DNA from 2 places in the Clostridium subterminale genome. Region 2 is predicted to be linked to the other one. Evidence: a T-box and tRNA genes for the amino acid it is inferred to sense, from the RefSeq annotation. Region 2 holds a T-box; the other holds one or more tRNA genes.
The links. A T-box is a leader RNA that pairs with one kind of tRNA and senses whether it is charged. The one in region 2 lies ahead of leuS (leucine--tRNA ligase), so its partner is inferred to be a tRNA-Leu.

Region 1: it has a tRNA-Leu gene. The T-box ahead of leuS (leucine--tRNA ligase) is inferred to sense a tRNA for this amino acid. The anticodon was not compared.

The regions. Positions count from the first base shown of each region.
Region 1 is NZ_BAAACI010000005.1:281,476-297,209, forward strand. It holds gene yabQ (spore cortex biosynthesis protein YabQ) at 1-98, shown strand, start outside; gene ABDZ93_RS08835 (FtsB family cell division protein) at 225-491, shown strand; gene ABDZ93_RS08840 (S1 domain-containing RNA-binding protein) at 573-989, shown strand; tRNA gene ABDZ93_RS08845 (tRNA-Leu) at 1,198-1,286, shown strand; tRNA gene ABDZ93_RS08850 (tRNA-Met) at 1,291-1,366, shown strand; tRNA gene ABDZ93_RS08855 (tRNA-Met) at 1,370-1,446, shown strand; tRNA gene ABDZ93_RS08860 (tRNA-Leu) at 1,481-1,569, shown strand; tRNA gene ABDZ93_RS08865 (tRNA-Met) at 1,575-1,650, shown strand; tRNA gene ABDZ93_RS08870 (tRNA-Met) at 1,654-1,730, shown strand; tRNA gene ABDZ93_RS08875 (tRNA-Leu) at 1,765-1,853, shown strand; tRNA gene ABDZ93_RS08880 (tRNA-Met) at 1,859-1,934, shown strand; gene spoIIE (stage II sporulation protein E) at 2,355-4,757, shown strand; gene tilS (tRNA lysidine(34) synthetase TilS) at 4,925-6,355, shown strand; gene hpt (hypoxanthine phosphoribosyltransferase) at 6,348-6,890, shown strand; gene ftsH (ATP-dependent zinc metalloprotease FtsH) at 7,044-9,062, shown strand; gene ABDZ93_RS08905 (formate--tetrahydrofolate ligase) at 9,251-10,921, shown strand; gene ABDZ93_RS08910 (carboxyl transferase domain-containing protein) at 11,226-12,710, shown strand; gene ABDZ93_RS08915 (OadG family protein) at 12,723-13,097, shown strand; gene ABDZ93_RS08920 (biotin/lipoyl-containing protein) at 13,124-13,564, shown strand; gene ABDZ93_RS08925 (sodium ion-translocating decarboxylase subunit beta) at 13,581-14,720, shown strand; gene ABDZ93_RS08930 (hypothetical protein) at 14,835-15,005, shown strand; gene ABDZ93_RS08935 (hypothetical protein) at 15,012-15,194, shown strand; gene ABDZ93_RS08940 (type III pantothenate kinase) at 15,371-15,734, shown strand, end outside.
Region 2 is NZ_BAAACI010000006.1:915,522-931,255, forward strand. It holds gene yjbM (GTP diphosphokinase) at 1-355, shown strand, start outside; gene ABDZ93_RS13445 (carboxypeptidase-like regulatory domain-containing protein) at 427-837, shown strand; gene leuS (leucine--tRNA ligase) at 874-3,312, opposite strand; T-box leader at 3,378-3,582, opposite strand; gene ABDZ93_RS13455 (hypothetical protein) at 3,650-4,156, opposite strand; gene ABDZ93_RS13460 (J domain-containing protein) at 4,169-4,789, opposite strand; gene ABDZ93_RS13465 (DUF5685 family protein) at 4,782-5,654, opposite strand; gene ABDZ93_RS13470 (class IV adenylate cyclase) at 5,654-6,202, opposite strand; gene ABDZ93_RS13475 (nucleoid-associated protein) at 6,368-7,408, shown strand; gene fba (class II fructose-1,6-bisphosphate aldolase) at 7,455-8,402, opposite strand; gene ABDZ93_RS13485 (DUF4363 family protein) at 8,516-8,896, opposite strand; gene ABDZ93_RS13490 (DUF421 domain-containing protein) at 8,914-9,624, opposite strand; gene ABDZ93_RS13495 (nucleoside kinase) at 9,834-11,489, shown strand; gene sdaAB (L-serine ammonia-lyase, iron-sulfur-dependent subunit beta) at 11,777-12,457, shown strand; gene sdaAA (L-serine ammonia-lyase, iron-sulfur-dependent, subunit alpha) at 12,463-13,341, shown strand; gene cax (calcium/proton exchanger) at 13,456-14,541, shown strand; gene pssA (CDP-diacylglycerol--serine O-phosphatidyltransferase) at 14,604-15,116, opposite strand; gene ABDZ93_RS13520 (YegS/Rv2252/BmrU family lipid kinase) at 15,355-15,734, shown strand, end outside.

The DNA of each region.
Region 1 (15,734 bases), on a different contig from region 2:
GTATGTTAAATGTTATATTAACTATTTTTAGAGTAATATTTTACTATATTTTCTATCCTATAAGAATTATTTTTAGCAAAATAACAAAAAAAATATAAAATTAATAATATTAAGGGTTGAAGAAAATAAAAATTCAAATTACAATATAACTATAGGTTAATTTGGCTATATGGAAATAAAACCCATGTATATGTTACTATTTGTAATAAGGAAGGAAAATCAATATGAAGAAATTCAGCTTAAAAAAGATAGGTCTTTTACTTATAGCTCTTTACGTAGGCTTTACATTTATAAATCAACAAATAATAATGTTTAGGCAGCATAAAGATATTGATAACTATACTTCAGAGTTACAATCAGCACAAGAGAAGAATCAAAAGTTACAGGATGAGATTAAACTATCACAAGATAGTAGGTATATAGAAAAACTTGCAAGGGAAAAGCTTGGGTTAATTAAAGAAGGAGAATCTCCTGTAGTAGACAGTAAATAAAGTGAAAATTACTATGGCTAATTATTATTAGTTGTAGTATATATAAATTTAAATTATAAATTTAAGGAGGGTCTTTTCAATATGACCTTAAAGGCTGGAAGCATTATAGAAGGTAAAGTAGTTAATATCACAAACTTTGGTGCATTTGTTGAAGTGGAAGGGAAAACAGGCTTAGTTCATATATCGGAAGTATCTGATGTATTTGTTAAGAATGTACATGACCATTTAAAAGAAAATGATGTGGTTAAAGTTAAAGTCATATCTGTAGATGATAATGGTAAGATGAGCTTATCCATAAAACAAGCTGGTACACCTAAAAAATCTTTTAAACCTGTAGATATAGATTGGGAAAAGGAAAAATCTAAAACTACAAGTGCAGGAAGTTTTGAAGATAGGATGTCAAAATTCTTAAAAGATAGTGAAGAAAGATTTCAAGATCTTAAGAAACACCAAGATGGTGGAAAAGGTAGAGGATATAGCAGAAAAGGATATAATTAAGCTTTATACCGAAAGGATTAAAGAGTGCTTTTTAAGCACTCTTATTTATTTTAGTGGAAGTTAAACTAAAACATATATTTTATATATCTAGTTATAACAAGTTAATAAAAAATAAATAAAAAATAGAAAAAAACTATATAAATACTGTTGACATAGTTAATAATATACCATATAATAAATATTGTCGCTGAAAGGTGATGGCAGAAATGCTGGAGTGGCGGAACTGGCAGACGCACAGGACTTAAAATCCTGCGGTGGTTAAACACCGTACCGGTTCGATTCCGGTCTTCAGCACCAATAACGCGGGGTGGAGCAGTTGGCAGCTCGTCGGGCTCATAACCCGAAGGTCGTAGGTTCAAGTCCTGCCCCCGCAACCATATGGCGGAATAGCTCAGCTGGCTAGAGCATTCGGTTCATACCCGAAGGGTCGTAGGTTCAAGTCCTATTTCCGCTACCATATTTTTAAAAATAAATAAATTGCCAAGTAATATGCTGGAGTGGCGGAACTGGCAGACGCACAGGACTTAAAATCCTGCGGTGGTTAAACACCGTACCGGTTCGATTCCGGTCTTCAGCACCAAATAACGCGGGGTGGAGCAGTTGGCAGCTCGTCGGGCTCATAACCCGAAGGTCGTAGGTTCAAGTCCTGCCCCCGCAACCATATGGCGGAATAGCTCAGCTGGCTAGAGCATTCGGTTCATACCCGAAGGGTCGTAGGTTCAAGTCCTATTTCCGCTACCATATTTTTAAAAATAAATAAATTGCCAAATAACATGCTGGAGTGGCGGAACAGGCAGACGCACAGGACTTAAAATCCTGCGGTGGTTAAACACCGTACCGGTTCGATTCCGGTCTTCAGCACCAAATGACGCGGGGTGGAGCAGTTGGCAGCTCGTCGGGCTCATAACCCGAAGGTCGTAGGTTCAAGTCCTGCCCCCGCAACCATAAAAATGGATTGATATATATTCAATCCATTTTTTTTTCTAAAAAATTCAGTTAATTTATATTAACAATTAATTAATTGAATTTTTAAAATGAAGTTTGAAAATAGATTTAAATATAAGTATATTAATTTATTAGATTTATATGAAAAATATTTTCCCCATGAAACCTTTTTTAATTATTATTCATGACATAAAAATATAGTAGATTAAGTTAAGAAAATTAAGACATATAGACTTACTAAAGCCATGCTATAAGGTGAATAACTGAATAATTTAGAACTATAAACTAAAAAGGGAAAGAGAGATAAAATGGAGTTTATTGTAATAAATTTTTTTATGTATGCTCCATCAAATTACAATTATTTCCAATGGACATTGATATAATGAACCTGTAAAAAAAATACAGGTGGGTGAAATTATTATGCAATATGGAGAGAATATTAGGACATATAAAAGAGTAAAAAGCAGTATGGTTATTAGTAATGATAGGGATGGTGACGGAGTAAGAATAGTAGCGAAGAGTATTATGTTTTTCTGTGTTGCTATTTTAGTTAGTAGAGTAATAATGATAAATAAATCTGCACCTTTTGGAGTTGCATTTTTACTTACAATATTATTTTTAGGGGATAACAGATTATCTTTATTTGTTGGGCTAGGGGCTATATTGGGATACATAACTACAATAGGGACATTAGAAAATTCTTTAATGTATATAACAATAGTTCCAACTTTGGTTATAATATGTTTAATTTTAAATAGTTTTATAAAAAAGAAAATTCAAAAGTTTGTTATTATAGGAGCAACTTTAATAATGATTTTTGCATATACTATGTTAGTAAATCAGTATACACTAATGTTGGCACTTGGTAATACTGCATTAGAAGGAGTAAGCATAATACCCGTATACTTAATACTAGAGTACAGTATAAATAGTTTTAAAAAGATAAGAACAAAGCACTTATTTTCAAATGAAGAAATAGTTTCTATGAGTATATTAATAGCTTTAATAATAGCAGGTACTTGGGGAGTTGAAATTTTCAATATATCAATTTTAAGTGTATTAAGCATTGCATGTGTATCTATTATAGGTTATGTTTGTGGTACAAGCGTAGGTGCTACAGCAGGAATTGCTATGGGTGTAATTGTGGGAATGTCTAGTCAGAATATTTTTGGTTATGCAACAGTATTGGGAGTATGTGCTTTAACTTCAGGAATATTTAGAGAAGGTGGAAAGTTAATTTCAGCTTTAGCATCATTTATAGTATTTTGTATAATGAAAATTTATATAGCTACGTATATGCCAGAGGGGATTTCACAATTTATATTAGCAGAAGGAATTTTATCTACAGCATTATTTATAGTTATACCTAATGGGATATATGAAACTATATCTGGTGAGTTAGATGTAGAGAAAAAAAGTAAAAGATATGAAGAAGGATATGTTAATAAAGTAAAAGCAATTTTTACAGATAGGTTAGATAAATTTTCTGAGGTGCTTTTAAATATGGCTGGTACATTGAATAATTTAGCTGATAATGATAAGCTAGATATGAATAGTAAAAGTAGTGGGCTTATAGAAAATTTAGCTAATAGAGTATGTAATAACTGTGATACATGTGGTATATGTTGGGGAAGAGAAATGATAAGTACCTATAAGGCCTTTGGAGAACTTTTAGAAAGTGTTCAGAATAAAACTAACATTTTTCCGCAGTTATTAGAAAAGAAATGTATAAGGAAGGCTTCACTAATAAGAAATACAGAAGATATTACAAATAAATTTATCATAAATGAAATGTGGAGAAGTAGATTAGCAGAGGGTAGAGAATTAATTGCAAATCAATTCAATAACATGGCTAAGTCTGTAGATGAAATTATGGAAGAGTTTTCATCGGACTTTAATGAAGATAAGGATTCAGAAAAAAAGATTATAAGAATTCTAGAAAAGTATGATATAGAAGTTGAAGATGTATTTGCTATAAAAGATAAGAATGAAAGGTTGAATATACAGATAACCTGTGATTCTTGCAATGGAAGAAATTTATGTGTAAAGAAAATACTCCCTTTAATTAATGATTGTGTAGATTATAAAATGAAATTAAAAGCTGATGGTTGTAAGATTAATCCTATAACAAATAAGTGTACTGCTATGTTTGAAGAAGTGCCTAAGTTTGGAGTAACTACTAGTGTATCGAGGATATGCAAAGATGGACAAACTATCTTTGGAGATAATTTTAATTTTGGAGAAGGATATGATGGTAGCTACATGATGGTGATTAGCGATGGAATGGGATCGGGTCCACAGGCAGGAAGAGAAAGTAAGGCTGTAGTTGAACTAATTGAGAAATTTACAGGTGCGGGCTTTAGCAGAACTACAGCTATAAATACAGTTAACTCTATAATGAGTCTTAAATTTTCAGAGGAGGAAAAATTCTCTACAGTAGATTTGAGCGCTATTGACTTGTATAGTGGAGAAGTAGATTTTATGAAGGTAGGAGCAGTAGCTAGTATTGTAAAAAGTGGCGACACCATAGATATTATTAAATCTAGAAGTTTACCTATTGGAATACTAGATGAAGCAGATATAGAGATTCATAGTAAGAAAGTAAAAAATGGTGATCTGATTGTTATGTTAACGGATGGGGTCACAGACTGTGATGAAGAATCTAGTGGAAAGATAGATTGGATATTAGATTATTTATGTAGAAATGATAATGTGAGTGCAGAAGAAATATCTAAGGGTATAATTAATGAAGCAAAGAGAATAGGGAAAAATAGGATTAAGGATGATATGACAGTTATGGTTTCTAGAGTTCACACAGCTTAATTTGGATTAAGTAAGTTAGAAAGTTAATTATAACTAATTTTATGTTGGTTATAATTAAAAAAGTGAAGAAGTGTGTAAACATTTCTTCATTTTTTTATTATATTTGTTTTAAAATTCTTACATTTATGATATTATGACTTAAAACTATATTTTTAGGAAGTGTTTTTATGAGTGAGAAAGATTGGGCAAAAGTACATAATAATAGCATGAGAAATGAAGTTATTAAAACCATTGAGGAAAATGGAATGTTAAATAAGGGAGATAAAGTTATTGTTGCCTTATCTGGAGGTCCTGACTCTATAAGTTTATTGCATGTGTTGTCTACATTAATAGATGAGTATAATATAAAGCTATACGCAGCTCATGTGAATCATATGTTAAGAAGCAGTGAATCTGATGAAGATGAAGCTACTTGTAGAAGGTTTTGTCAAGAAAACAATATTGAATTCTTTAGCAAGGCTGTAGATATAAACTATATGGCTAGTGAAAATAATATCTCCACAGAGATGGCTGGTAGAGATGCAAGGTATGAATTTTTTGAAGATCTTCTAAAAAAACTTAACGCAAATAAAGTTGCTTTAGCTCATAATCTTAATGATCAAGCAGAAACGGTGCTTATGAGGTTGATGAGAGGAACTGGAATAGAAGGTCTTATAGGAATTAAACCTGTAAGAGATGAAGTATATATAAGACCAATAATAAATGTGAGTAGACAAGAAATAGAGGGATACTGTAAAGAAAACAATCTTCCAGCAAGAATAGATCATACAAATTATGAGACTATATATTCAAGAAACAAGATTCGATTAGAGTTGATACCTTATATCCAACAAAACTTTAATTCAGATATAGTAACAACTTTAAATAGAATGTGTGAATTGATAAAACGTGATGAGGATTATATTCAAGAAAATGTAATCAAAGTTTTCCAAAAATATTGTGATATAGGAGAAGATAAGGTTATAATATATAAAGATGCATTTTATCTTCATCCATCTTTAGTAAGTAGAGTTATAAGAAAGGCTCTATTACAAGTTAAAGGGGATATAAATAATATTCAAAGCATACATATCGATAATATAATAAACTTACAGAAATCTAGTACAGGAAAGTTTACAACTGTTCCAAAAGAAATATTAATCAAGAATGTATATGGAAATATTGAAATAACAATGCAAAAAAAACAATGCAAAGTTGATATAGATACTATTTTAAATCTTAATATGGGTAATAATTATATTGAGGAGCTAGGACTTAAAGTATATATAAGATGTATAGATGGTGACAAAAAAATGAATTTTAAATCTGATGATAACATAAAATATTTTAATGGTACTAATATAAAAAATATAACATTAAGATTTAGAAAGAATGGGGATAGATTTTCTCCTCTTGGGATGAAAGGTAGCAAGAAGTTAAAGGATATATTTATAGATTTAAAGATTCCAAGGGAAGAAAGAGATCTTGTACCTCTGCTTTGTTTTGATGAAGATATTTCATGGATAATAGGATACAAAATAAGTGATAAGTTTAAAATCCATGAAGGAGTAAAAAATATTATAGAAGTAAGATTGGAAAGGCAGGAAAAACATGAATAAGGACATTAAGGAAGTTTTATTAACTGAAGAGGTTTTGACAGAAAAAATTAAAGAAATAGGAGCCAAAATATCAAATGAATATGTAGGGAGAGACTTAATTGTCCTTGGTATTCTAAAAGGTTCAGTAATGTTTATGGCTGATTTAATGAAAAACATTACTATACCTTGCAAGATGGATTTTATGGCTGTATCTAGCTATGGAGATGCTACACAGTCTTCAGGAATAGTAAAAATAATAAAGGATCTTGACTTTGAAATAAAAGGTAAAGATGTGTTAATAGTAGAAGATATTATAGATAGTGGAGTAACTCTAAAATATCTTATGAAGTACTTAGGTGCTAGAAATCCAAGAAGCCTTGAAATAGCATGTTTACTTAATAAACCTGAAAGAAGAAAGGAAGAGTTAGAGGTTAAATATCTTGGCTTTGATGTTCCGGATTACTTCTTAGTAGGGTATGGTCTTGATTATGCTGAAATCTATAGAAATCTTCCTTATATAGGAATACTAGATGAGCATGTATATATGAAGGAATAAAGTTTTATACTATATAGATATTAAGCTTATTTATTATTTAAAAAAGAACAGAATAGTAGTTCATTAATAATTAATATTATTAATGTTGTAAAGGAAAAACTCATATGATAGAATTTTTAGTGATATTGAACCATAGAGAGAGGGGGGCTTTAAATGAAAAAAATTTCTAGTGCAACAATTTGGTTTTTAGTGTTAATACTAGTTATATTTTCTGCACTGTCATTATTCGATAGTACAGGAAGTCTTAAAGAAATAAGTGTAACAGAATTTGAAAAATATATGCAACAAAAACAAGTAACAGCTATACAAACATCATCTGATGGTACATCAGTGAGAGGTAAATTAAGCGATGGTACCGAATTCAGTGTAAATATTTTACAATCAAGGTATTCTCAAATAATTCAAGCAAATCCTAACCCTGATATGAATGAAAAATATGATCCACCTGCTACAGTACCAGTTTGGATGAGAATTTTACCTACACTTCTTGTGATAGGCATGGTGGTATTATTCTGGATAATGTTTATGAATCAGTCTAGTGGAAGCGGTGGCGGTGGCGGCCGTGGAGTTATGAGTTTTGGTAAAAGTAAAGCTAAGATGGCGGTACCTTTAGAAGGGGATAAAAAAGTTACATTTAAGAATGTAGCTGGAGCTGATGAAGAAAAGCAAGAACTTGAAGAGATAGTAGATTTTCTTAAAAATCCTAAGAGATATATGGAAGTAGGGGCTAGAATTCCAAAAGGAGTACTATTAGTTGGTCCTCCGGGAACAGGAAAAACTCTTTTAGCAAAAGCAGTAGCTGGAGAAGCTGGAGTACCGTTTTTCAGCATATCAGGATCAGACTTCGTTGAAATGTTTGTAGGAGTTGGAGCTTCAAGAGTTAGAGACTTATTTGAACAAGCGAAAAAGAACTCTCCTTGTATAATCTTTATAGATGAAATTGATGCTGTAGGTAGACAAAGAGGCGCTGGTATGGGTGGCGGACATGATGAAAGAGAGCAAACTTTAAACCAACTTCTTGTTGAAATGGATGGATTTGGTGTAAATGAAGGCATAATAATGGTAGCTGCTACAAATAGACCAGACATTTTAGATCCAGCTCTTTTAAGACCAGGTAGATTTGATAGACAGATAGTTGTTGGTGTACCTGACGTTAAAGGAAGAGAAGAAATATTAAAGGTTCACTCTAAGAATAAACCTTTAAATGAAGATGTAGATTTAAAAATACTTGCAAAGAGAACGCCAGGATTTACTGGAGCAGACCTTGAAAATCTAATGAATGAATCAGCTTTATTAACTGTTAGAGCTAGAAGAAAAGTTATAACTATGGAAGAACTAGAAGAATCAATAACTAGAGTAATGGCTGGACCAGAAAAGAAATCTAGGGTTATTAGTGATAAAGATAAGAATTTAACTGCATACCATGAAGCGGGTCACGCAGTAGTATCTAAATACTTGCCTAATTCTTATGCTGTGCATGAAATTAGTATTATTCCAAGAGGGATGGCAGGAGGATATACTTTACATCTACCTAATGAAGATACGGCATATACATCTAAGTCTAAACTTAGAGATGATATGGTTGGTCTTTTAGGAGGAAGAGTTGCAGAAGCATTGATTCTTGGAGATATAAGTACAGGAGCCAAAAATGATATAGATAGAACAACATCAATAGCTAAGAAGATGGTTATGGAATATGGTATGACAGATGCTCTAGGACCTATATCTTTTGGAAAAGATGATGGTGAAGTATTTATGGGAAGAGACTTTGGAAGAACAAGAGACTTCTCAGAAGAGGTTGCATCTAAGATAGACAGAGAAATTAAAGCTTTAATTGATGAGGCTTATGAGAGAACAGAAACTATTCTTAAGGAAAATATAGATAAACTTCATGATGTTGCAAAAGCTTTACTTGAAAGAGAAAAACTTACTGCAGAAGAATTTAATGCAATAATGGAGGGAAAAACTCTTGCAGAGTTTGATGCAGAAAGAATTGTATTAGATTCTCCGAAAGAAGAAAATGACGTTCCAGTAGAAGAAAATAGTGTTAGTTCTAATGAAAAGTTTAAGGACTGGAATGTAGAAACTCTTAATGATGAAGTATCAACAGATGAAAATTCAATAGAAGAAAAAACTTCAGACAATGAGAGTAACACATATAAGGAAAGTTAATATATTGTTTTAAAAGCACAGCTATTGCTGTGCTTTTTTTATAAAAGTAATTATGTTATAATGAACTTAAAATAGAAGAATATTGAAAAAACTACTGACACAACTATATTCATAGTTATCATAGCTTAATTTATTTCTGAATTTTGAAAAAATAGTACAAATTAATGTAATACTTAGGAGGTTAATTTATGAAAACTGATATTGAAATTGCTCAAAGTTCAAAGATGATACCAATTTTAGAGGTAGGAAAAACATTAGGTTTAACTGAGGATGATTTAGATCTTTATGGAAAGTATAAAGCAAAGATATCTCTAGATGTTCTTGAAAGTAGAAAAGATAATGAAGATGGGAAACTTATATTAGTTACAGCAATTAACCCAACTCCAGCAGGAGAAGGAAAATCTACAGTAACTATAGGACTTGGTCAAGCACTTTGCAGTTTAGGTAAAAATGCTGTTATAGCATTAAGAGAACCTTCATTAGGACCAGTTTTTGGAGTTAAGGGAGGTGCTGCAGGTGGCGGTTATGCTCAAGTAGTACCAATGGAAGATATAAACCTTCATTTTACAGGAGATATGCATGCTATTACAACAACAAACAATTTATTAGCTGCGGCTATAGATAATCATATTCATCAAGGAAATGAACTTCGAATAGATTCAAGAAGAATTATATTTAAAAGGGTTTTAGATATGAATGATAGAGCTCTTAGAAATATAGTAGTTGGTATGGGTGGTAAGCCAAATGGATTCTTAAGGGAAGATGGATTTACAATTACTGTTGCTTCTGAGATTATGGCGATATTATGTTTATCTAACAATCTTATGGATCTTAAAGAGAGATTTGGTAAAATCCTTGTAGCATATGATCTTGATGGAAATCCAATTTATTGCAAGGACTTAAAAGTTGAAGGTGCAATGGCTATGTTGATGAAGGATGCTATAAAACCTAACTTAGTACAAACATTAGATAATACTCCAGCAATAATTCATGGAGGCCCTTTTGCTAATATAGCTCATGGTTGTAATAGTATACTTGCAACTAAAATGGCATTAAAGCTAGGAGATTATGCTATTACTGAAGCTGGATTTGGTGCAGACTTAGGAGCAGAAAAATTCTTTGATATTAAATGTAGGTATGGAGAATTAAAACCAAGCTGTGTAGTTATAGTTGCAACAATTCGTGCGTTAAAACATCATGGTGGAGTTAAAAAAGAAGAATTAAATACTCCAAATGTAGAAGCATTATCTAAGGGTGTTGTTAACCTAGAGAAACAAATAGAAAACATACAAAAATTTAATGTTCCAGTAGTTGTAGCTATAAACAAATTCATATCAGATAGTGATGAAGAAGTTAAGTTCATAGAAGAATTCTGTAAAACTAATGGAGTGGAGGTATCTTTAACTGAAGTTTGGGAAAAAGGAGCAGAAGGTGGAAAAGACTTAGCAAATAAAGTTATTTCAACTATTGGAAATAAACAAAGCAATTTCCAAGCTTTATACGATGAAGAACTGGATATTAAAGAAAAAATAAAAATTATTGCAAGGGAAATATATGGAGCAGATGATGTAGATTTTACAGCATCAGCTAAAAAACAGATTAGTGAAATAGAAAAATTAGGACTTCATAAAGTGCCTATATGTGTAGCCAAAACTCAAAATTCCCTTTCTGATAATCCTGCTTTATTAGGAAGACCAACAGGATTTAATATATCCGTAAAAGAAGTTAAGTTATCAAATGGAGCAGGTTTTATAGTTGTATTAACAGGAGCTATAATGACTATGCCGGGACTTCCAAAGGTTCCTGCTGCAAATAAAATAGATATTCATGAAGATGGAACTATAGAAGGTCTATTCTAAAATTATTATATTAAAATTAGATTATATATTAATTTGGTTTAATATTTAACTACAAATAATTTAAAATTAAAATTTATTTACTAATCCTATGATTTCATAGGATTAGTTTTTTTATAAATTTAAATAGACAGGGATTAAAATTAATTTAAGCAGAATACTATAATAAAGGTTATCTGAATTATAGAAATTTTAAAAATAAGGAATTCACAGAAAAATGAATTAAAACTTGCAATTAATGTATACAAATGGTGTGAAATGTGTTAATATTATATACGGTAAAGTTAATATGTCAGGAGGCAGTAAAATGAATAAACTTGAAGTGTTTAATTCGCTTAAAGATACATCACACTTAGGTGGTGGAGATAGTCAAGTACAAATGCAACACAACCTAAATAAACTTACAGCAAGAGAAAGAGTTCTTGCATTATTAGATGAAGGAACATTTGTAGAAATTGGTTCTCTTGTTTCAGGCAATGGAGCCGGTGTAATTACTGGTCATGGAACTGTAAATGGAAGACTAGTATTTATATATAGCTGTGACTATACGGTAGAAGGTGGAACATTTACAAAAACTATGGGAAGAAAAATAATAAATATTCTTGATAATGCTGCTAAAATAGGTGCTCCTGTAGTTCAAGTTATTGATTCCATAGGTGGAAAATTAAATGAAGGAATAGAATTACTTGGTTCTTATGGATTAGTCTTAAACAAGTATGCTAAGCTAAGCGGTATAGTTCCAAGAGTATCAGTTATATGCGGTCCTTGTAATGGTATAACATCATTGTTTGGAACTATGAGTGATGTAGTAGTTGCTGTAGATGAAATAAGTGATTTAAGTGTATCTTCTTTAAGTAAGCTTACTGAAAAAGAAGGTAAGTATGTGGATAAATCAATGGTAAGCAATGGAGTAAGTGCTAATAGAAATAGTAATGCACATATAAATGCTGCTACTGAAGAAGAAGCATTCCAAGTTATAAGAAATATAATTTCTTATATGCCATCAAATAATTTAGAATTACCTACCGTTAGTAATGAAGATTTAAATTTAAATGTAGGTAAGTTAAATCTTGATGAAATGGTTGAAAAGGATAATTGTTCTTTAGATGAAATTTTAAATACTATAGTTGATGAAGATAGTATCATAGAAATATATAGAGGCTTTGCTACTAACTTTAGAACTGTTCTGGGAAAAATTAACGGATTGACAGTTGGAGTTATATTAAATTCTAAAAATAAAGAAATTGATAATTTAGGATCAAATAAGGTTTCAAGTTTTATAAAATTATGTGACAGTTTCAATATATCTATTTTAAGCTTAGTAGATACAAAAGGAGCATCAGTTTCTTTAGAAGAAGAAAATAATGGACTTGCTAAAAATATTGGAAAGCTTATGTATTCATTAATTGATGCTACAGTTCCAAAGGTTTCTTTAATTATAGGAGAAGCTTATGGTCTTGGATATGAAGTATTAGCTTCAAGAGAATCAGCATTTGATGTTACAATGGCTTGGCCAACAGCAAAAGTATGTTTAACAAGTCCAGAAGAATATATAAAAGGACTATACAGAGATGAGATATTTAACTCAGAGGATCATAAACAAGGAGAAAAAGATGTAATTGCTAAATACTATGATGAAGTAACCAATCCTTATAATTTGGCAAGTATGGGAATAATAGATGATGTGATAAAACCAAGTGAAAGCAAGCAAAGGATATTTGCTATGCTAGATATGTTACAAAGTAAAAGAGAATTAAAATATCCTAAAACACATGGTAGTACACTAGTTTAGGAGGAGTATAATATGAAAGAAACATTATTCAGAAACTTCACCCTAGAAAATTTATACTTTGCATTAGGTGTAGCTGCCATTGCTATGATAATAGTATTTGGAGTGTTATTGGCACTTATGCTCATAATTAAATTACAAAGCTTTTTGCTAGGAAGAGATTATAAAAAAAGATCTAATGCTAATGAGGAACCGAAGGAAGTATCAATTACGGTGAGTGAAGTTGATAATACTGTGCAAACAGTAGATATTAATAAGGAATATGAGTTAGTAGCAGCTATAATGGCATCATTATCTGCTCATACTGGTAAGTCACTAGATGAATTAAATATAAAGAGTATAAAAAGGGTTAATAATAATTCAAGTTGGAGAAGTGCTTCTATTAAATAGAAGTTATTGTTAGGAGGATATTTCGTATGAAAAAATATAATGTTACAGTTAATGGAAATTTATATCAAGTAGAGGTAGAAGAAGTAAAGGGTGAGTTTGCTACACCAGTAGCACCAACAGTACAAGTGACACCAGCGCAACCAGTGCAAGTGACACCAGCACAACCAGTACAATCAGCAGCACCAGTAGCAGCGTCAACTTCAGCTGCAACACCAGTAGTATCAACTGCAGCACCGGTAGCATCAACTGCAGAAGGAGCAAAGGCAGAAGCGCCAATGCCAGGAACAATAGTTAAAGTAGTTGCAACTAAGGGTGCAACAGTTAAACAAGGTGATGTTTTATTCGTACTGGAAGCTATGAAAATGGAGAATGAAATTATGTCTCCAACAGATGGAACTGTAGTAGAGATAAATGTAACACAAGGAGCCGCAGTTAATACTGGAGATATATTAGCTGTTATTGCATAATAGGAGGTCAATTTAAATGAACATTTTTGAAGTAATTAAAGATTTGTTTGCCTCATCTGGATTTGCGGCTTTAACATGGCAACAAGCTGTAATGATAGGAGTATCTTTAGTTTTCATATGGCTAGCTATCGGTAAAAAATTCGAACCTCTTTTATTATTGCCAATAGCATTTGGTATGTTACTTGCTAACATACCACTAGGCAATATTATGGCCGAGCCTATAGGTAAGGAAGCAGGAGGATTACTATATTATTTATCAAAAGGAGTGAAATGGGAGATATTCCCTCCGCTTATATTCTTGGGTGTAGGGGCTATGACAGATTTTGGTCCATTGCTTGCTAATCCATCTAGTGTACTTATGGGAGCTGGAGCGCAGTTTGGTATTTTCTTTGCTTTTGGAGTAGCTATTCTTTTTGGTTTTACACCACAGGAAGCTGCTTCTATAGGAATTATAGGAGGAGCAGATGGCCCTACAGCTATATTCTTAACAAATAAGCTAGCGGGACATCTATTGGGACCTATTGCAGTAGCAGCCTACTCATATATGGCGCTTGTACCACTTATACAGCCACCAATAATGAAAGCTCTTACAACTAAAGAAGAGCGTAGAATAAAAATGGGACAACTAAGACAAGTTAAGCAAATAGAAAAAATAGTATTCCCTATAGTTGTAACTATATTAGTAACTTTATTATTACCAGCTTTACTACCGTTGATAGGAATGTTAATGCTTGGTAACTTATTTAAAGAATCTGGAGTAGTTGGAAGACTTTCAGATACTGCACAAAATGCTCTTATAAACATAATTACTATATTTCTTGGACTTTCTGTTGGAGCTACAGCAACAGCAGAAGCCTTTATAAATCCTAAAACTATAGGAATTATTATAATTGGGGTAGCTTCATTTGCAGTAGCGACAGCAGGAGGAGTTATTGTAGGAAAAGTCATGTGTAAATTAACTAAAGGGAAAGTAAATCCATTAATTGGATCTGCTGGAGTATCAGCAGTACCTATGGCAGCGAGAGTTTCTCAAGTTGTAGGTCAAAAAGAGGATCCTACTAACTTCCTACTTATGAATGCTATGGGTGCAAATGTATCTGGAGTTATAGGAAGTGCTGTTGCGGCAGGTGTATTATTAGCTTTATTTGGAGCTTAATATAAAGATTAAATATGTAGATTGTAAATAATTTATAAAAAGGGTATGTACTTTTAAAATAAAGGTATATCCCCTTTTTTATTTGATAATAATAGGAAAAAGGAGGAGATTATTATGAAAGATACAATGATTCAATTTCTAATTAATAAAGAAAATGAGATTATTAGAAGCTATGAAAGTTACTTGGCAAATGTACCTATTCAAGAAATTGACAACAGGGCACAAAATTCAATTGTAAGACATAATAATCATATCAAAGTTTTAAAAAGTATTATAAGGAGGTAAGGAATAATGTTTCATGGCAAGGAAAAAGAAAAAAAGCTTAGAAGTAATTGCTTAAGTAGAAAAGAAGATAATTTAAAAAAAATATATCTGAATATCATGAATAATTTTAGTGATGGAACATTAAAAGGAGAATTATATGAGATTTTCAAAGATGAGGTTGATATAATAAATAGTAATAATCTCATATAAAACATAATAGAGTAGTCTACAGTGATATTACATAAAATTCATTAACACATAAAGTAGTATTAACTTAAAAAAGTTAATTAAGTTATATAGTAAAAGTGTTAAATGTGTTATAATAATTAGGAACATTTAAAAAGCAGCTTAAAAGCTGCTTTTAATTATATAGAGGTGACATGATTATGATATTCGTATTAGACGTAGGAAATACTAACATAGTATTAGGTATTTATAAGAGTAAGGAATTAATAATAGAATGGAGATTATCTACAGATAATAGAAAAACTTCTGATGAATATATGATAGAAGTAGCTCAGCTTTTTTCTTACAACAAGCTAGATGTTAATGATATATCAGGAGTAATTATTTCATCAGTAGTTCCCAATATAATGTATTCTCTAGAGCATATGGTAAGAAAGTTTTTTAATAAAAAACCTCTAGTGGTTGGTCCGGGAATAAAGACAGGAATAAATATAAAATATGATAATCCTAAAGAAGTGGGAGCAGATAGAATAGTTAATGCAGTAGCAGCTCATGAAATGTATA
Region 2 (15,734 bases):
TTTGGCAATGAACTTTTGGGCTACCGTAGAGCATTCTTTAAATTATAAATATAAGCATGCTATACCAATTGATATTAAAGGGAAGCTTAAAAATGCAGCAGATGCTGCCTTTAACTTAGATACAGAAATGTTAGCAATAAAAGATGAGATAAAAGATGCTCAGAAGTTATTTGAGGTAAAGTCTTCCTTAGTAAGTAATATAGTGGAGAATATTTTAACCATATCTTCTATGGGGAAAACTGGAGAGGCATCAAGGTTTACAGAAGAGCTTAATAAATTATTAGAAGTAGGAGATGTATTTGAGCTTACAAGCCTATTAGAAGAAACTAAAAAGGTTCTTGAAAGGTATAAATAAATAAAATTCATTGGTACAAAAGTTTTATATTCCTCATATGATGATATAAGCAATATTAGGTGAGGGATAAAATGAGCGAACAATTAATTAAATTTCAATCAACTACTTATGGAGATAAGTATATAGATGCTAAAGTTGAAACTGGTGATGATAACAGATGTGTTATATATGGTAGAGTAATTGATAAAAATAATAAACCAGTAAGTGATGCTGTAGCAAAGTTAATCATACTTCAAGATCCAAATGACCCATTAAGCATATTACCTATAACACATACTTTTACAGACGAATATGGTCAATTTTTATTTGGTCCACTACCACCAAATAAGACCTATTTAATAAAGATATGGTATGATGATATTTATGTGAGGCCAGTTACCATAAAAGAAAAAGAGGCAAGACATAGTTGCATAACTATAAGAGAAGGTAAAAATTTTGATGATAGTGAGAAGAAATTACCAATAAATCATAGTGAAAAATAAAACAGAGGATTTTTTCCTCTGTTTTTTATAATTATATTAATTTGCTACTATATTTACAAGTCTACCTTTAATAACTATAACTTTTCTTACAGTTTTTCCTTCAAGATTAGCTTTTATTGTTTCATCATTTAAAGATGATTCTTTTATTTCATCCTCAGAAGAAGAAGTTGAAACATTTATTTTAGCTTTAATTTTACCATTGATTTGAATAGCAATTTCTACCTCATCTTTAACTAAAGCAGCCGGATTAAATTCTGGCCATTTTTCATTAAATACGGAATATCCCATTCCAAGGTTTTCCCATTGTTCTTCACTGAAGTGAGGAGCGAAAGGAGCTAAAAGCTTAATGTAATCAACTAACACTTCTTTTAAGAATACAGTATTTTTAATATCTTCATTTAGATATTTATTAAGAGCATTGGTAAGCTCCATAAGTCTTGCAATGGCAGTGTTGAATTGAAGTTTTTCAGCATCCTCGCTAACACCTCTAATTGCAAAGTGTCTCCAATAGTTAAGTTCTTTTTCAGGTGCTTCCATAGCATCTTTAGTAGCTTTATTACAGTTGATTTCTGAAATTGATGTATCAAGAGTTCTTTCTATTCTATCTACAAATCTACCGATAGATTTTAGTCCATCATCACTCCAAGCACCGCCATCAGTGTATCCAAATCCAAACATTAGGTACATTCTAAATACGTCAGAACCATATTCTTTAATGTAGTCATCAGGAGATATTGTATTTCCTTTAGATTTACTCATCTTTTGTCCATCAGGTCCCAGGATTAAGCCTTGGTGAGTTAATGATAGGAATGGTTCATCAAAGTTTAGAAGACCCATATCTCTAAGAGCCTTAGTGATAAATCTTGCATATAGAAGGTGCATACAAGCATGTTCAGGACCACCTACATATTTATCTACTGGAAGCATCTTATTTATTATTTCACTATCAAAAGCTTTTTCACTATTTTTATTATCTGCATATCTTAGATAATAGAAAGATGAGCATACAAAGGTATCTAAAGTATCTGCATCACGGTGTGCAGCACCTCCACACTTAGGACAAGTTACATTTATGAAGTCTTTAGATTTTGCAAGAGGAGATTTTCCGTCTGGTGCAAATTCTACGTTGTATGGAAGTTCTACAGGTAATTGCGCTTCTGGCACTGGAACAGTTCCACACTTGTCACAGTGAATCATTGGAATTGGAGCACCCCAGTATCTTTGTCTAGAAACTAGCCAGTCACGTAGTCTGTAGTTAACTTGTTTTTTACCAAGACCCATTTTTTCAAGCTCTGCAACTACTGCATCCTTAGCTCCTTCTCCCTTAAGTCCATCAAATTTTCCACTATTCATCATTGGACCGTATTCAGTGAATGGTAGAGTATCTCCACCTTCTATAACACTTTCTATAGGAAGATTATATTTTTGTGCAAAAGTATAGTCACGATCATCATGAGCTGGAACTGCCATTACTGCACCTGTACCGTAGGTATTAAGTACATAGTCTCCAACCCATATTGGAATAACACGGTTGTTTATTGGATTTATAGCATATGAACCGGTGAATACTCCTGTTTTTTCTCTAGAAATAGATTGTCTTTCTATATCAGTTTGCTTTGCAGATGCTTCTTTATAATCTTCAACAGCAGCCTTATTTTCTTCTGTAGTAAGCTTTTCAACTAATTCATTTTCAGGAGCAAGAACAACGTAACTAACTCCAAATAAAGTATCAACTCTTGTGGTAAATGTGCTGAATTCAATATTAGAATCCTTAACTTTGAAAGTTACCTCAGAACCAGTTGATCTACCAATCCAGTGTTTTTGCATAGATTTAGTTTTTTCTGGCCAATCAAGATCATCAAGTTTTTCTAAAAGCTCATCTGCATAGTCTGTGATTTTAAGGAACCATTGAGTTAAGTTTTTCTTTGTTACTTCACTTTCACATCTTTCACAATGACCTTCTACAACTTGCTCATTTGCAAGTACTGTGTTACAGCTAGGGCACCAGTTTACTGGAGCATTCTTTCTGTAAGCAAGATCTTTTTCATATAATTTTAGGAATAACCATTGAGTCCATTTATAATAATCTGGTCTACAAGTTACAACTTCATTTTCCCAGTTGAACATTGCTCCCATTGCTTTAAGTTGTTTTTCCATAGTTTCAATGTTTTTATCTGTAGAATCTTTAGGATGTATTCCAGTTTTAATTGCATAGTTTTCTGCTGGAAGACCAAAAGCATCAAAGCCCATTGGTTGGAATACATTATATCCTTGCATTCTCTTCATTCTAGCCCATGAATCTACTGGTCCGTAGTTAAACCAGTGTCCTGCATGTAATTGGCTTCCTGATGGGTATGAGAACATTTCAAGGACGTATAATTTTTTATCCATATTATTTTCATCGAATTTATATAGGTTTGTTTTTTCCCATTTTTCCTGCCATTTTTTATCTATAACAGTTCCATATCTAGCCATAGTAATCCTCCTTGTTTGATAAACATCAAATATTATTTTAAATAAAAAAAGTCTTCATCTCTTATGAAAGAGACGAAAACTATAATTCCGCGGTACCACTCTATTTAGACCATAAAAGGTCTCCCTTGATAATATAACGGTTAAATCCGTACTTGCTTTCAACAAGTAAGCTCCAAGGCAAGTTCATATAAGGCTTATTACTACATTACACCAAGCTGTAGCTCTCTTTAAATAAGTAATTATATTACTACTCCTCATCACTGCAATAAATAATTAAGTTTTTAAAAATTATACATTAAGAGTGAAGTATATGTCAAGGGATTTAAATAATATGTCCTTATATTTTAAATTTTTTAGTTCTCACACTATTTATGAATACTGTAAGAACATAGTCAAATATAAAGAAGGCTACATTTCCACCTACAAACATAATTATTAAAGGATATCGTAGTTCAATAGTAGGCATAAATAATTGTTTATATAAAAGAAATGCTATAAAGGTTATCACATTAAAATAAACTAGTTTTAATATGATTTCTATAGATGTATTTCTTTTTTGCTCTATAAAAAATTTTACTATGCCATAGGGACCAAAGATTATCACATAAAAAAGACAAAGAGTTTTGTCTGGGATTATGAAATAAGCTAATACAGAGGAGCCTATATATACTAATAAAGTAGTTTTCATATCAGTAATAAGTATTCCCAGAGGAATAAGTGCTGAAGCTAAGCCTAATAAAAATAAAGTGTTAAAGGTAATAAAATTAGCGGCATACAAGATAATAAGAGTAAAAGCAATAAGCATACCGCCCTTTGCCATATTCGAAGCCTTATTTTCTTTCATAATAACCTCCTTTTAACAACAACTAATACAATCTCCACCCATACATTCACAACAAGTATCTAACATCCAAATATTTAAGCAAGTATTGCACATATCATTAGAACTATTTCTTTGACCATAATAGGTACTTCTATAGTTATTTTGTGTATGATTTAATTGATTAAGCATTTGTCGATATTCAAAGTTATTAGGCTCCATTCTACAAGCTGTATTTATTAAATTATTCGCGCTATCATACCAACCTTTTCTAAGATGTACAACTCCCATTAAAAAGTTCCATTCAGCAGTTCTATTAGTCATAGCATTAAGTTTCGCTTCTGCGCCGCCTATATTTCCTCTATTAATATCCATTCTAACAGATTGAAGATTAGGATCATTGTAGCTGTTAGAACCACCACCATAGGTTGAGGAAGGATTTCCATAGCTAGAAGATCCATTACTAGTATTACCTTTTTTACTTAATACGTCATAAGCTTCGTTTATCTCTCTAAGTTTTTCTTCTGCTAAATCTTTTAGCGGGTTATTAACATACTTGTCTGGATGATATTGTTTTACTAGCTCTCTATAAGCTTTTTTGATTTCATCTTGAGAGGCATTTTCTTTAACTCCAAGTACTTCATAAGGATTATTCATGTTTTTTGTCACTCCTTGATTTTATAGTTTCTATTTTATTCATAAGTCCTAATTGTAAAATATTAAATAGTAAGTCTTTATTTTTATTTATAGGAAGTTTATCTAAAGCTTCAACGGTGGTATTTGCACTCATTAATAGATTAAATTCAATTCTATTACCTTGATTAATAATTAACTCTTCATAGGATAGGTTTTCAGTATTAAAGGCTTTATTGATAGCGTTAAATTTATGCTTTTCAATATCTTCCTTTAAATCATCAAAGGCATCAATTATATAAATCCATCGTCCTAAATTATATCCTAAATTATATAAATCATTATAAAAGTCCTCATCTTTATAATAGTAAGATATTATAAAAGCTGTTAAAGAAGCAAAAGGGTCACTGAGTTCATCAATAGATATCACATCCTGAGATTTTTCAAGAAAACTTAATTTATTTATATTTTCTTCTATATTCACTAAAATTGGAGATAAATCATCTTTAGATTTATTTATGAATTTTTTTATGTACATAGAAATGAATTTTTTATTTAGAGAATTATCGTCATTATAATCATCTAATAACTTGTAGTAAACTAGAGCTACATTACAAAAAGCTGCATAATCCAAAGCCTTATTATCTATAACCTTAGGCTTCTTTTTCACAGGATGAGCCATACATCTAGTAACTACATACTTATGTTTACTGTATTCTAAACTATCCAAAAGTATACCTAAAAAAGTCATATCATAATTTAAAGTCATTCTACACAAATTAGAAAAGTTATTTTTTATAGATATACATAATCCACAATAGTAAGCTTTAAACATTTCATAGTCTTTAATTTTCAATTCCATCTTATATGGTGTTACATAACCAAACATTATATCCCTTTTACTGATCCTTCCTCATTTAATATTTCAAAGATTGTTTTAGAGGTGGTATCTTCCATAGTATACCCAAGTAAAGCTACAATTTCCTTTATTTCGTCCTCATTCATTGATTCTATTTCTAAATAAGGGAAGGGACAAAAGCTCTTATCGTTTATATCGATTTCAATAAGAGAGTTTTTATATTTATAGCTTTCTCTATGTTTTTTTATAGATTCTACTAGCTCAAGACCTAGGGAAGTGAAGATTTGACTTCCAATGTTACTATTGTCTATAACAATCTCATTCTCTTCCATAACTTTGCATTTTTCTTGGCTCAGAAGTTTTTTAGTAGTCATATAATTTATTACTGCATTATTTAAATTATCTTCCACTATTCTAATTCTAGCATAACCCTTTTTATTTAGCATTCTTCTATCTGGAAAATCATAGAGGTTATTAACTTGATTTTCATCTTTAACTTTTTTACATCCTAAATTATTTAATTTAGATTTTATCTCATCTACATCTATCTTTAAAATTCTAGTTTCCATTTCTTCCAAGGATAACACCCCTTTTTATTTAATGATGACATTATACCTTATGTTTAAGATTATAACAAATTTTATTGATATTGTTAAAAAAAAATATATAATTATTCTTATACGGTTAAAAATCTATAGTAGATATACTAAATACGTGTATATTTAAATTTATGGAGGTAAGTAATGGAATATATAAATGAAATTAATATAAATGAAGCAATTATTCATATTTTAGATAACAATGCTGATGAGCCAGTTTTAAATGAGTATCCCCTAGAGTTAACTGAAGAAGTGTATAATTTTATATTTAAGCATATTCAAAGATGTTTAAAGGATGAAGAGCTTAAATATGCGATTTTTAATAAGGAGAGAAACATTGTAAAGGAAGTATGTCAAGAATATCTAAATGGAGAAAATAGCCTAACAAATGTATCTAAGGAGTTAGCTAGTCAGATGTTTATCTTGATGAGATCAAAAGGAAGTATACCTTCCTGTGATTTGCTTACTGTATCCTTTACTACAGAATATGGAGCGTTTATAGGTGTATTTAAGATGGACTATATTAAAAATTATATGCACAATGTGGAGTTTGTAGATGGAAAGATTGGAATAGATATAGTACCTCAATTTACAGGACTCCCTTCAAGTAGTTCAAGAATACAAAAGTGTGCATTTATTAAGGCTATGGCTAGTGATAACCCCTATGATTTATTAGTTATTGATAAGCAAAGTAAAAATAATAAAGAAAATAAAGAATATGGTACTAATTATTTTATAGACAACTTTTTAGGGTGTACTATCATAGAAAATGAAAGAGATAAGACAAAACAATTTTTAAAGGTAGCAGAAAAGTGGACTCAAAACGCCCTAAATGAAAATGCAGAAAGTCAAGAAATAGTTCGTAGAGAAGTTAAGAAGAGGCTTAGAGAAGAAGATTCTATAGATTTAAATAATTTTGCTGAAGAGGTATTTAAAGGAGATGAGTCGCTAAAAGAAAACTTTAGAACCTTTGCCATTGAAAGTGGTGTAAGTGAAACTGTAGATTTAGATAAGCAATGGGTAGAAAAGAAGCTGAAGAGAGTTAGACTGAAAATAGATAAAGATATAGATTTATATATATCGGAAGAAGCCTATAATGATATCAATAAATTTGAGATTGAAAGAGTAGGGGATGGTAGTATAAATATGAAAATAAAGCATATTATCAATTATACTGAGAAGTAGATGAAAATAAAAAACATGGAATAAAGATTCCATGTTTTATTTTATATTATTTCATTGAATCTATTGAACCTAAAACAGCTGTAATTTTATCTTCTACTAATTGTTGAAGGTTAGTTCTTGCTACTCCAAGATATTTTCTTGGGTCAAACTCACTTGGTTTATCTGCAAATACTTTTCTACAAGAACCAGTAACACATAGTCTTAAGTCTGTATCCATGTTAATTTTACAAACAGCCATAGATGAAGCTTTTCTTAACATTTCTACAGGTACTCCCTTAGCACCTTTTATGTCTCCACCATTTTCGTTGCACATTTCAACATATTTTGGATCTACAGCAGAAGCACCGTGAAGAACTATTGGATATTTTTCAAAACCAGCTTCTTCTAATTTTCTTGTAATTGTTTCAAGTCTTTCAAAGTCAAGTTTAGCTTCACCTTTAAACTTGTATGCACCGTGACTTGTTCCAATAGCTATTGCTAATGAGTCAACACCAGTTCTCTTAACAAAGTCAACTGCTTGATCTGGATCAGTGTAAGTAGCATCTTTAGCAGATACATTTACATCATCTTCAACTCCAGCAAGTTTTCCAAGTTCAGCTTCAACAACCACTCCATGAGCATGAGCATATTCTACTACTTCTTTTGTAAGTCTTACGTTTTCTTCATAATCATAGTGAGAACCATCAAACATAACAGAAGTAAATCCGTTGTCTATGCAATCTTTACAAAGCTCAAAAGAATCGCCGTGGTCTAGGTGTAGAGCTACATCAACTCCACTTTCCTCTACAGCAGCAAGTACCATATGTCTTAAATAAGCTGGTCTCATATATTTTATAGCTCCACTAGAGCATTGAAGTATTACAGCAGAGTTTTGAGCTTTAGCTCCATCTACAATTCCCTGAATTATCTCCATATTGTTAATATTGAAAGCTCCTATAGCGTATTTGCCTTCAAAAGCCTTTTTAAACATTTCTTTAGTAGTTACTAATGCCATAACATTATTCCACCCTTCTATTTATAAGATTAAGTCTATAATTTTATTATAGTTCAAACTTTAGTTAAATGCTATATAGAAAACCACATTTTGAAATCGTAACCAAAAATTTATCAAAAAATGTTTCCTATGGATATAGATTCTAATTCTTTTACTTGGTTAATTAGAGTTTTTACAACATGAATAGATGAAAGAGCTTCATCTTTATTTTTACATTTGGAATATTGACTAAGCTTTATGATTTCACTATAGATATTATCAAAGTCTGTATGATTTAAAAATAAAGTTAAGTTTGCCACATGTCCTTCATAGATATTTAACAATTCAAAAGACAGCATATAGCTTTCATCCCAATTATCATTTACTATGTTTTCTTCTATTTCTGATGAAACGTCTAAAAGCTTATCACAAGTTAATACTATATATTTGCTGGCAAAAAAAAGAATAAATATCATTAGAAAGAAAATGATGCATGTTGCTATCAAATTTTTCATTGTATATGAACTCCTCCTTAACTCTCTTCTTCATTATCATTAGCATCAGTAGTTTCATTTTTAAGTTGAAAGTAGAATTTATGGGTATTTGAATAAACTATTGCAATGAGCACATCTTTATAACTTTTAATATTATTATTAGACAAATTTTCTTCTAACCAATAGTTATCTTTTCCAATAGCCTTAAGATTGATTTTGTTTATAACACCATCCAATATTACTGGCATAGGAAGAGGTTCATCTTCTACTTTTATTTTAAAGTCTTCCCTTGTAGGTGGTTCATAGGCTGTGTAAGGAACTATAGATAGAGAACCATCAGTTTCTAAAATTGCATAATGTATTTCTTGTAAATTAAAATAACCATTTTGTCTAAGCTCACCTAAAAGGTCATCAAGATTATATCTAACTTGCTTTAATTCCTTCACATTTACTAGTCCGTCTTTTATAAGTATACTAGGTTGACCGTTTAGGATAGAGCGAATGTGTTCACTTTTAAGTTCTAAAAAGGAAGTCATTACTTGAAGAAAAACTAAAGTGGTTATAGGAACTATAGCATATATTAGTGGAATCCGATTATCTCCCATGGGAAGAGTGGCAAGTTCAGAAATCATTAACGCAACTACAAAATCTACAGGCTCTAATTGCCCAAGTTGTCTTTTACCCATAACTCGCATAATGAAAATTAAATAAACATATAGTATAACTGTTCTTATTATAAGTATAAACATAAATATCACCTATATTTCTAATATAATGCTAAATATAGTATGCACAGAATACAATAAATTATTTGTGGTTGGGTGGTTTCATATTTACAATTATGTAATATAATAAGTAATACAAATATATAATTTGATTTAAATTTAAATTTTATTAGATTTTTAAGAAATTAAGAAGCAATATATTATAACTAAATAATTATAATAGAGGTGAAGGCATGGATAAAATCAAGATAAGAACAGACGAAAGAATGATAGAAGTTCATAGAGGTATAACTTGTTATGATTTGATAAAAAATTATGGGTATGACCATAAAGCACCAATAGTTTTAGTTAAAGTAGATGGGAAACTTAAGGAGTTATCGACTATTCTTGAGAAGGATTGTAATATAGAATTTATTGATATTACAGATAAGCAAGGAATGATGTGTTATATAAGAAGTCTGCAATTTGTTTTAATAAAAGCTACTAAGGATTTATTTCCAGAGAGTAAAATAATCATTGAACATTCTTTAAGTAAAGGATTATTTGGTGAAATATATAAAGACATACATCTGGGTATAGATGATGTATATGCGATAAAAAAGAGAATGCATGAAATAATAGATGCTAACATGAAAATTGAAAAGAAAAATTATATTAAGGAAGATGCTATAGATTTATTTAGAGAAGCTGGAATGGATGATAAGGTTAGTGTTTTTAAAAATGTAAATGAAGGTAGTATAACAATTTATAAGTTAGGAAAAGAAGTTGGCTATTTTTATGGATTAATGATACCTTATACTGATATACTAAAATATTTTGATTTAATTTACTATGATCCAGGATTTATTCTTAGATTCCCAACCCAAGAAGAGCCAACACAAATTCCACGATTCGAAAAACATAAGAAGCTAGCTAAGGTATTTTATGAGGCTGAGAAGTGGGGAGATATATTAAATATAGCCCATGTAGGTGCTTTAAATGATGAAATTGAGCATGGGGATATTGTGACTTTAGTGAGGGTTGCAGAGGCTTTGCACGAAAAGAAGATAGCCAATATTGCTGATAAAATAAAGAAAAATGGTAATATAAAATTAATATTAATAGCTGGACCCTCATCTTCGGGAAAAACAACATTTTGTAAAAGATTAGGAATTCAAATGAGAGTTAATGGATTAATTCCGGTACCAATATCTCTAGATGATTATTTCATAGATAGAGAGCATACTCCAAAGGATGAATTTGGAGAATATGATTTTGAGAGTATAACTGCCTTAGATTTGCAGTTATTTAATGAACAACTTCAAATGCTTCTAAATGGAGAGGAAGTAGAACTTCCAACATATAATTTTATAACAGGTAAAAGAGAATGGTTAGGAAATAAAGTTAAGCTTCCAGATAAAGGAGTAATAGTCATTGAGGGAATACATGGTTTAAATGAAGTCTTAACGGCTTCAATTCCTCATAATCATAAGTTTAAAATATATATTAGTCCATTAACTCAAATAAATATGGATTCTCACAATAGAATAGCAACCACTGATGTAAGAATGATTAGAAGGATAGTTAGAGATTATTTATCAAGAGGATATGATGTGGAATATACACTAAAAATGTGGGCATCTATAAGACGAGGAGAAGATAAAAATATCTTTCCTTATCAAGAATATGCAGATGTAATGTTTAATTCAGCCCTTATCTATGAGTTAGCAGTTTTAAAGAAATATGCGTTAGAAGAGCTATATAAAGTGAAACCAGAAAGCCCAGTTTATAATGAAGCAAGAAGACTTATAGATTTTTTACATTTTTTTAAGGAAGTAGATAAGGATGTTGTTCCAACTAATTCTTTAATTACAGAATTCATAGGTGGAAGTTGTTTTTACCAATATTAAAATATAAGAAATATTAGTTAAATAGACTAGATAATATTGTTACACATGTAATATTATTATCTAGTTCTATTTATGTCGAAAAATAATATTTATATTGTAAATTAAATTTATGATATAAATATTATAGATATATTTTTACATAATTCTGATTAAAAATTTGATATTTTTAATCTTTAAATAGTGGTATTATATTAAATGGGTATACTAAATAATAAATAATTAATTGAGGAGTCAATGAAATGTTTAAATTTGGTATATTCTATAGTGGTATTTTATAGGAGGAAATTATGAAAAGTTATAGCGTGTTTGATATTCTGGGTCCTATAATGATTGGACCGTCAAGTTCACATACAGCAGGAGCTGCAAGACTTGCAAAATTAGCTGCAAAGATTGCAGAAGATGATGTTAGGGAAGTTAAATTTTTACTTCATGGCTCCTTTGGAAAAACTTATAAAGGACATGGTACAGATAGGGCACTAGTAGCTGGAATTTTAGGAATGGATCCATGGGATTATAGATTAAAAGAGTCGTTTACTATAGCAGAAGAAAGAGGAGTAAAATTTACCTTTGAAGAAACTGATCTAGGTGATGTACATCCTAATACAGTTAAATTTATAATGAAGGATTCTAAAGGAATAGAAACCACTGTTACAGGTTCATCCATAGGAGGAGGAAATATAGTTATATTTGAATTGGATGGACAAAGTATTCATTTTACAGGAGAATATCCAACTATTATAATTACTCATCGAGATGTACCAGGAATGATATATAATGTTAGCAATCTTTTATTTAATGAAAATATAAATATAGCCTCAATGAATGTATATAGAAAAGCTAAGGGATTAGAAGCTTCAACAGTGGTTGAAACTGATGGTATAGTAAGTAATCATGTAGTAGATAAAATAAGAAACATAGAAAATGTGAAAAACGTAGAGGAAATCTTACCACCAATGAAAGGAGAGTAGTTTTAATGTTTTTATCAAAGGCAACTGAAATAATTGAAGTATGTAATAGAGAGAATATATCCATTGCAGAATACACTATAAGAGAGGAAATGGAGTCTTCAGAAACTTCTAGGGAGAAATTAATAGAAATGATGAGAGAAAATCTAAAAGTTATGAAGTCTGCAACGCAAGAAGCTATGGATAAAGAGATTATATCTATAAGTGGACTTATAGGGGGAGATGCAACCAAGATCAGAAGGTATTTCCAAAAAAAAGAAACCTTATGTGGTGATTTTATAGTTAAAGCTATGGCAAGAGCCTTATCTTGTTCTGAAGTTAATGCAGCCATGGGAAGAATAGTAGCAGCACCTACTGCAGGTAGCTGTGGTATTATACCTGCAGCCATTATAACAGCAGGAGAGAAATTAAATAAAACTGATGATGAACTGATAACTGCATTATTTACAGCTTCAGGGGTCGGGATTCTAATTGCCCAAAATGCAACCTTAGCAGGTGCTGAAGGTGGATGTCAAGCAGAATGTGGTAGTGCAGCTGCTATGGCTGCAGCTGCCATTGTAGAAATGATGGGAGGAACTCCTAAAATGGCCTTTGATGCAGGAGCTATGGTAATAAAGAATGTGGAAGGATTAGTTTGTGATCCAATAGCAGGATTAGTTGAGATACCATGTGCTAAAAGAAATGTGGCAGGAGCAGTAAGTGCTCTTACTATGGCAGATGTGGCAATGGCTGGAGTTGAGAGTAAAATTCCCTTTGATGATACAGTAATTTCTATGTATAAAATAGGAAGGGCATTGCCTAGTGAATTAAGGGAAACTGCCTTAGGTGGTCTTGCTGTAACACCATGTGGCCAAAAGTTAAAAGATAAAGTATATTCTAATAAATAAAAAAATATAAAGTATTTCATAGCAGTTACATCTTTAGTAAAAATATAGATGTAACTGTTTCTTTATTATATGAATAGAGTAAATATATATCTATGTTATATTGTGGAGGAAAGTATGAAAGACTTTAAGAAAAAAGATTTTATTCGAAAAGAAGAAGTAGTCATATTGGCTGTAGTATTAGTTTCTATGGTACTGCTTTTAATAAATATAGGTTCTAACATAGTTAATGTTATAATGTACTCATTAATAATGATTCCTTTAGCCATTTTATTGGGAAGAGCAACTTCAAAAATATCAAATTATATAGGTGAGAAAAGAGGAGGCCTCATTTCGGCTACAGCAGGGAATGTTCCAGAGCTTATGATGGGACTTTGGTCTATAAAGTATGGTATGATTTCTATGGCAAAGGCAGGACTCTTGGGGGCTGTTATTACAAATATGTTACTTGGTCTAGGAATTGCGGTGTTTTGTGGTGGGATAAAATATAGGGAACAAAAATTTAATAAGATAATTGCACGTACAAATTTAAATATGTTATTTTTAGTTATGTTTACTATAATAATTGTATCAGCTTTAAATAGATACTCTTTTGTTGATAATTGTAGCTTTCAAAAATTAAGTTTAATTATAGGTGGAGTATTGATATGTGTTTATATACTAGGGCTAATATTTTCTTTATATACCCATAGTAATTTATTTATATTAGATGAAAAAAAGATGCTGAATAAGAATGGCGATAAGAATGAAATTAGAAAAGTATTTGGGTTAATTATAATTGTAACTATACTTTTATATTTTATAAGTGAAAGATTAGTTGGTGGTGTAAATGCTATTGTGGAAGAGTATAAAATTTCACAAGAATTTTTAGGAATAATTTTAATTCCACTTTTGGGGTCTTTTGGTGAAAATGCGTCAAGCATAGTTTGTGCTTTAGAAAATAAAATAGACGCTAGCCTAGAAACTGCAATAGGCTCAAGTATACAAATTACTATGTTTGTAATTCCTATATTAATTATTTGCTCTTCCTTTATGGGATTCAAGGTAAACCTACTATTTTCAGCTTTTCAAATAGTAACCATGTCTATAGCTATGGGTATGTCTTATTTTGTGTTTCAAGATGGTAAGACCTATTGGTTTGAAGGAGCGTTGCTTATAGCAGTATATATAGTAGTGACTCTTTCATATTATTATGTGGTTTAGAATATATTTATAAGTAATATTAAAAGCAACTATTAAAAATAGTTGCTTTTAATATTACTATTTTATTTTTTTTTGATTTGAAAATGACTAACCATAAGGTATGAAAGCAATGTCATAAATACCATTGGAATGATTGATGGGATGGGTCTTACCGTAGAAAAAATCTCAAGTACAGCTAGTAAACTACCAGCTATAGTTATAGGTATGCCAGTAAAAACATTATTAAAATCTGTACAATTATATCTAGCTAAACGAAAAGCTCCTGCCACAGGGAATAATACTAATAAAATTTTACCTAAAAGTCCAAAATTACTAAATCCATATAAGGAAAAGGCTAAAATTGATGGAGCTACGCCAAAGGAAACTAAGTCCGCTAGAGAATCAAGTTCTTTTCCCAGTTCACTATGAGTGTTTAAAAATCGTGCTACGGTACCATCATATCTATCAAGGATTCCTCCTAATAAAATTAAAATTCCAGCTGTAGTAAAATCATTATTTATAGTAAATTGTATTGATAAAACTCCACAAATTAAGTTACCCAAAGTCATAGAATTTGGGATAATAGATTTATTCACACTATCACCTCTATTTTATTATATACATTTTGATTACCATTGTAAAATATATATGCAATGAAAGTAAAAATTAATTATTAAATGTTAAAAAATATGAATAAATTTTAAAATTTGAAAAAAGGTTTTTAAAATGGTAATATTATAGAGATTAAGGTAAACAAAGTATAATATATAATTATAAATAATATTCGTGGGCATAATTAAGTTATATTGTTTATAAATGATATAGGAGGAAATTATGGAAAGAGTTAAATTTATTTATAATCCTTACTCGGGAGAAAATTCAATAATAAACAACATAGATAAGGTGATCAAAATTCATCAACAGTATGGATATACTATAGAGCCTTTTAGAATTAGTCATGATGTGGATATTAGAGATGCTCTAATTGAAATAGATGAAAGCTACAAGTATATTCTTATAGCTGGTGGGGATGGTACTATTGATTCAGTAATAAATAAAATGAAGCAAAATAATATAGATATTCCTGTAGGATTTTTACCAGTAGGTACAGCTAATGATTTTGCTAAATACTTAGGAGTACCGAATGATATATCTGCTGCTTGTAAACAGATTTTAGAAGGTAAGGTTAAGCGTTTCGATCTTGGTAGAATAAA